Regions from separate parts of the Pseudomonas sp. GW821-FHT02H09 genome, predicted to be linked through region 1. Evidence: riboswitches for the same ligand, from Rfam matches in the RefSeq annotation. Region 1 holds a riboswitch; the other holds the start of a gene.
The links. A riboswitch is a leader RNA that binds a small molecule or an ion and turns the genes downstream of it on or off. The one in region 1 is predicted to bind cobalamin.
Positions count from the first base shown of each region.

Region 2: it holds a riboswitch for cobalamin, as region 1 does, so the genes downstream of both, cobO (cob(I)yrinic acid a,c-diamide adenosyltransferase) here and AC07VR_RS13185 (CbtB domain-containing protein) in region 1, are expected to answer to the same signal.

Region 1 covers NZ_JBWKVA010000008.1:172,623-176,022, forward strand. Annotated here, with positions in the region: gene cobW (cobalamin biosynthesis protein CobW) at 1-966, opposite strand, end outside; cobalamin riboswitch at 1,061-1,274, opposite strand; cobalamin riboswitch at 1,464-1,692, shown strand; gene AC07VR_RS13185 (CbtB domain-containing protein) at 1,793-1,987, shown strand; gene AC07VR_RS13190 (CbtA family protein) at 1,999-2,700, shown strand; gene AC07VR_RS13195 (cobalamin biosynthesis protein) at 2,697-3,110, shown strand; gene cobM (precorrin-4 C(11)-methyltransferase) at 3,192-3,400, shown strand, end outside.
Region 2 covers NZ_JBWKVA010000023.1:80,079-83,478, reverse strand. Annotated here, with positions in the region: gene AC07VR_RS26115 (cobyrinic acid a,c-diamide synthase CobB) at 1-1,222, opposite strand, end outside; gene cobO (cob(I)yrinic acid a,c-diamide adenosyltransferase) at 1,233-1,844, opposite strand; cobalamin riboswitch at 1,922-2,157, opposite strand; gene AC07VR_RS26105 (hypothetical protein) at 2,315-2,899, shown strand; gene AC07VR_RS26100 (class I SAM-dependent methyltransferase) at 3,043-3,400, opposite strand, start outside.

The DNA of each region.
Region 1 (3,400 bases):
ATGTCTGTCGAAGCGCGTGCCCACGCCCTGGATCAGCAAGCGCATCGGCTTGTTCGCAACCGCGGCGAAACCTTTGACCCGCAGAATGCCGTGCTGAACCACCAACTGGGTCAGGGCATCCAGCAGCAGGCTTTCGTCGGCCTGGGGCAGTTCGATGGAAATGGAATCGAAGGCGTCGTGGTCATGGTCATCATGCCCTTCACTATCGGCATCACCGTCGTGATGATGGTCGTGGTGGCTGTGACGGCTGTCGATATGCTCTTCGGAACCGGCGCCCAGACCAATCAAAACCTCCAGAGGCAAGCGACCGCTGCTGGCTTCGATGATTTTTACTGCTGGCGGCAGTTCTTCGGCGACTTCCAGGCGCACTTTGGCCAGGTCTTCAGGGCTGATCAGGTCGGCTTTGTTGAGGATCACCAGGTCGGCGCTGGCCAGCTGGTCGGCGAACAGTTCGTGCAGCGGTGATTCGTGGTCCAGGTTCGGGTCAAGCTTGCGCTGGGCGTCGACTTGATCCGGGAACGCAGCGAAGGTGCCGGCGGCCACGGCCGGGCTGTCGACCACCGTGATCACTGCATCGACAGTGCAGGCACTGCGGATTTCCGGCCACTGGAAGGCTTGCACCAGCGGTTTGGGCAGCGCCAGGCCAGAGGTTTCGATGAGGATGTGATCCAGGTCGGCGCGACGGGCAACCAGCTCGCGCATCACCGGGAAGAACTCTTCCTGGACGGTGCAGCACAGGCAACCGTTGGCCAGTTCATAGACCCGGCCGCTGGCCTCTTCTTCAGTGCAACCGATGGAACATTGCTTGAGAATTTCGCCGTCGATGCCCAGCTCGCCAAATTCGTTGACGATCACTGCAATGCGGCGGCCCTGGGCGTTATCAAGCATATGCCGCAGCAAGGTGGTTTTGCCCGAGCCGAGGAAGCCGGTGACGATGGTGACGGGAAGTTTGGCCAGTGTTTTCATCGGATGCCCTTTGGCAAGGTGGCGGGCATACGGGACGACAACCACACCGATGGGCGCGGAAGATTTCGCCACCGGATCACCCCGCCCGGTTGTAGTGAGAATCTGGTACGAGGCAGGTCTCCTGGCTGACGGCCTGCCGGTCTTTCGACTGGCGATTTCTGCGCCTTCCCGCTCGCTCTATGGATAGAGGGTGCAGTGGCATGGCAGAAACGGAACCGTTCACAGTTGCGGGGGCAGCCGCGGCATTGACCGCGTTCCCTTCTTAGCTTCGGCGAGAGTGCCGAAGAACCTCGAAAGCGCAAGGCTACGCATCGCTTGGGGGCGGGTCAATGTCCGGACAGAGATCTATGGTGACTGTGACGACGCCATCGCGAGCAAGCTCGCTCCTACATTCAATCGCGGTCCCCTTGTAGGAGCGAGCTTGCTCGCGATGGAAGCGCCTCGGTCCAACAAGTGAGAAACCTTGCCAATTGACTCTCATCCCCCGCCCATGCTCTCCTACGCAACTTGTTACGGGTGCCCTTCACAGGGTGAAACGGGAAACCGGTGAGTCATGTGCTTTACTCAAAGCCTTGATCAGTCCGGTGCTGCCCCCGCAACGGTAAGCGAGCGAAGAGTCAGATCCACTGTGCCAGCAGTTCGGCATGGGAAGGTGACTCTTGCAGGTGAAGGCACTGGCCCAAACCCCTCGTGAGCCCGGAGACCGGCCCGCAATACTGAAATAACAAACCCGCGGTGGGCGGGCGCTGTTTGAACCGCTGCGAGCCTGTCTCGCAGGGGTTTTCATGCGCTCGATTCACCCGCTGACACATCAGAGGGAAGCGCCATGTCGATCATCAGCAGCACCCGCCACGCAGGCACCGCCAGCACCACGTCCACCCTGAGCCAACGTCTGATTGCCGCCATCGGCGCATCGATTCTGGGCGCGTGCCTGGTGTATTTCGCCGGTTTCTCGCATATCGAAGCGGTGCACAACGCCGCCCACGACACCCGTCACAGCTCCGCTTTTCCGTGCCATTGAGACCTGCTGACATGATCAAGCGTATTGCGCAAACCGCAGGTTTCACAGGGCTGCTCGCGGCCTTGTTGCTGACCTTGCTGCAAAGCTTCTGGGTCGCGCCGCTGATTCTCCAGGCGGAAACCTATGAAAAGGCCCCGGCCGCCGAAGTCCACGAACACGCTGAAGGCGCCATGGCCGGTCATACCCATGATGCCGAAGCCTGGGAGCCGGAGGACGGCTGGCAGCGCGTGCTCTCGACCACCGGTGGCAATCTGGTGGTGGCCGTCGGTTTCGCCCTGATGCTTGCGGGTCTCTATACCCTGCGCGCTCCGGGTCGCACGTCCGAAGGTTTGCTCTGGGGCCTGGCCGGTTACGCGACCTTCTGCCTGGCACCGACCATGGGCCTGCCGCCGGAGCTGCCCGGCACTGCCGCCGCTGACCTGCTGCAACGGCAGACCTGGTGGGCCGGGACCGCGGCGTCCACCGCTGTCGGCATTGCGCTGATCGTGTTTGGCAAACACTGGCTATTGAAGATTCTCGGCGTGGCAATTCTGGCGGTACCGCACATCATTGGCGCGCCGCAACCGCAGGTGCATTCCAGCCTGGCGCCGGAAGCGCTCGAAGCACAATTCAAAATCGCTTCGCAATTGACCAACGCCGCGTTCTGGCTGGCCCTGGGCCTGATCAGCGCCTGGTTGTTCCGTCGCAAAAGCGAAGGCCAATACCGCGCATGACTGACATCAGCACAGCGCCGACCCTGGTAGTCGGCCTGGGCTGCCAGCGTGGCTGCCCCGCCGCCACGCTACAGGCGTTGCTCGATCAGGCGTTGCAGGCTCACCACATCGATCTGCAAGCGATCCAGGCCCTGGCCAGTATCGACCTGAAACGAGAGGAGCCTGGCCTGCTTGAGCTGGCTGCGCAATTGGCGTTGCCGCTGACATTCTTCAGCAGTGCACAGCTCGCTGCCTATGAGCCACAACTGAGTCATCGCTCAGAGATCGCATTTGAACGCACCGGTTGCTATGGCGTGGCCGAAAGCGCTGCGCTGGCACTGGCCGAGCATCTGACGCAAAGCCCGGCCAAACTGCTGATCTCGCGACAGAAATACGCCCAGGCCACCTTTGCATTGGCATCTGCGCCGTAAAATCCCCGATAATCCCCGCCCTTGATCATGAGCAATCTTCATCTGAAGCATTGCCGACACGACTTTGCACAGGAAACAGCCATGACCGTCTACTTTATCGGCGCAGGTCCCGGCGACCCGGAACTGATCACCGTCAAAGGCCAGCGGCTGATCCGCAGTTGCCCGGTCATCATCTATGCCGGCTCGCTGGTGCCCGCTGCCGTGCTGGAAGGCCACCAGGCCGAACAGGTGATCAACAGTGCAGAATTGCACCTGGAGCAGATCATTGAATTGATCAAGACCGCCCATGG
Region 2 (3,400 bases), on a different contig from region 1:
GACCGTCACGGTAGACCGCTTCGGCGCCACGCCCACCGTTAGGACTCAGGCCCCGGGCTATCGGCTCAAGCGCTGTACTGGTCAGCGAGTGATGATAGGTGTGGCCGCGCAACGAGCCCTCTGGCAGATCAACTGCCTGCAAGGCCAACGCCGCGAGACGCTTTTGCATCACCGCTTCGCCGGCGAGCAACCCCACCAGTTCGGCGCGCTGACCGTCGACATCGGTCAGGGAGTCGAGCAGATACAACATGCCGCCACACTCGGCCAGCAACGGCTTGTCGGCCGCGTGGTGCGCGCGGATCGCAGCCAGCATCGTGGCGTTTTCCGCCAGCGCAACATGATGCAATTCCGGGTAGCCGCCCGGCAGGTACAAGCTGTCAGCCTCGGGCAGTTCGCGATCATGGATCGGCGAAAAGAACAGCAACTCGGCGCCCATCGCCCGTAGCAGGTCCAGGCTCGCCCCGTAGGTGAAAGCAAATGCCTCATCGCGAGCCACGGCAATCCGCACACCGGCCAATAATGGCTCGGCGACGACAACCTCAGGCGCAGCGAACCCGACTGCCGGCGGCAACGCCACTTCACAACTGCTGGCCAAGGCTTCGGCCGCCGCGTCGAGGCGCAGATCCAGATCATTCAGTTCGCTGGCCTGCACCAGGCCCAGGTGGCGGCTCGGCAGTTCGATCCCGGTTTCGCGAGACAGCGCGCCATACCAGCGCAGGCCTTCGGTCAGGCTGCCTTCGAGCAATTGCGCGTGGCGCAACGTGCCAACCCGGTTGGCCAGAACGCCGGCAAACGGCAAGTCCGCCTGATAGCGCGCCAGCCCCAAGGCCAGAGCACCGAACGTCTGGGCCATGGCCGTACCGTCGATCACGGCGAGCACCGGTACGCCGAAGTGCCGCGCCAAATCGGCGCTGGACGGCGTACCGTCGAACAGGCCCATGACGCCTTCGATCAGGATCAGGTCAGCCTCGCCCGCCGCTTCCCACAGCAGTCGACGGCTTTCTTGTTCGCCGACCATCCACATGTCCAATTGATACACCGGCGCGCCGCTGGCGCGCTCGAGAATCATCGGGTCGAGAAAGTCCGGACCGCACTTGAATACCCGGACCTTGCGCCCCTGATTGCGATGCAAGCGGGCCAGCGCGGCGGTCACGGTGGTCTTGCCCTGACCGGAAGCCGGTGCGGCGATCAATACCGCCGGACAATGACGTGCATCACTCATGCTTCAATACTCACAGCTCAATGCCCTTTTGCGCTTTGATCCCGGCCTGGAACGCATGTTTGAGCACGCCCATTTCGGTAACCGTGTCGGCCAGATCAATCATTTCGGGCTTGGCGCCGCGGCCGGTTACCAGCACGTGCTGCATTGGCGGGCGAGCCTGCAAATCGCTGAGAACCAGGTCCAGGTCGAGATAACCGTGCTTGAGGGCGATGTTCAGCTCGTCAAGCACCACCAGGCCAATGGCCGGGTCACGCAGCAGTTCACGGGACACTTCCCAGGCCGCTTCGGCTGCGGCGATGTCACGCTGGCGATCCTGGGTTTCCCAGGTGAAGCCTTCGCCCATGACGTGAAAGCGTACTTGCTCGGGAAAGCGTCGAAAGAACAGCTCCTCCCCGGTGCTGTTGCGACCCTTGATGAACTGCACCACGCCGCATTTCATTCCGTGGCCCATGGCCCGTGCAAGCATGCCAAAGGCAGAACTGCTCTTGCCTTTGCCGTTGCCGGTCAGGACCAACAGCAGCCCGCACTCGTTCGGCGAGTTGGCAATACGCTCGTCGATCACGGCTTTTTTGCGCAACATACGCGCCAGATGGCGTTCGTCACGATCGGGGGATTCAGTCATGGCAGCTCTCCGTTGGAACGATAACGGGGGGGCAGGAATAGAAATAGACGGCATAAGCCTGGCATCGCCCACCGTGATGCCGCTGGATGGATCAGGCCGGTCTCCGGGCTCATGAGGGGCATCGCTGCCGAGCTGCACGCCTTCCCGTATCGACAGTCGACACAGTGGCCAAAAGCGCAGCCTTGACTCATTTACCGTTGCGGGGGCAGCGCCGGGATCGCTGTCCGTTCTGTTAAAGAACGCACACTCACCGGCTTCCCTGTTTCACTCTGTCGACCTTGGGTCACAGAGCACCTGAAACAAGTCGCGAAGGTTAGAGGGTTGGGGGTGGAGCGTCAATTAAACCCGGGGCGTTCGCCCGCGATATTATGTGCCGTCGTTCAATAAACTGACGCCAATCTTGTGCCACACTGAAAGCAGTGATATCAAATAGCCACAACACTAACATCACAAAAATAAAGGTGGGCAACATGCAAGGCATGATCATCAGCAATCCGAAGCTGGAATTCCTGCGCCCAGTGCTGGAGCGCTGGTTTGAATGTATCGATCGCTACATCCAGGTACGCGGTGATAACGAATCCCCTTATTGGTTTGATGAACGCACCAACCTTGGGCTGCTCTCGGCTGCCGCCTGGATGTCGGAAATGGTGACACTGGAACAGACCCCGACGAAAAAACAGCAGGAAGACGGCGACCGCAATGGACGTGCCGACCTCTACATCGCCACCAATGAGGAACGGGTCTACATCCAGGCCACCCAGCGCTGGCCGCGGGTCAATAACCTGAACCTCACTCAAGCGCTGCTCGACGCCGTGAGCGATGCCAGGAAGATCAGCTACGCCAGCGATCTGAAGCTCGGTTGCCTGTTCGTAGCGCCACACAAACCACAACACAGCGCCACCCCAGAAGAACTCCAGGACATGGTCGACGATCTGCAAAAGGAACATACCTGCGCCGTGGCCTGGTACTTCCCTTACCCCTATCACAAGTTGCGCAATGAAGCAGGCAACTATCATCCGGGCGTCGCCGTGCTATTCAAAGAAGCCCGCGGCTGAAACGCTGAACCACCGGGCAGCTTCGCCTCTCTATGGTTACATCGGTGCATTCATAGGGGAACCAGCATACTCAAGCCGCAACTCGCCACTGCCATCGCCATCGCCATCGCCATCGCCATCGCCATCGCCAGCAAGCTGTGCTCCTACAGTTTGCGGCACAACGTCAGGCCATCGCCTAACGGCAACAGTGACAAATCGACACGCAAGTCATCCTTCAAGGCGCGGTTCAATGCCTGGATGGCTCGAGTGTCTTCACTCTCAGGATTCACCTCAAGCACCCGCCCGCTCCACAGCGTGTTATCGAAAATCGCCAGACCGCCACTTCGCAGCAGACGCAAGGCACTCTCCAGATAGGCAGGATAGTTGGCTTTGTCAGCATCGATGAAGATCAAGTCGAAACAGCCACCCTGCCCTTGCTGCTCGATCTGCGCCAGGGTTTCCAGTGCAGGCGCCAGACGCAAATCAATTCGCTGCGCCACACCCGCCTCCTGCCAGTAACGG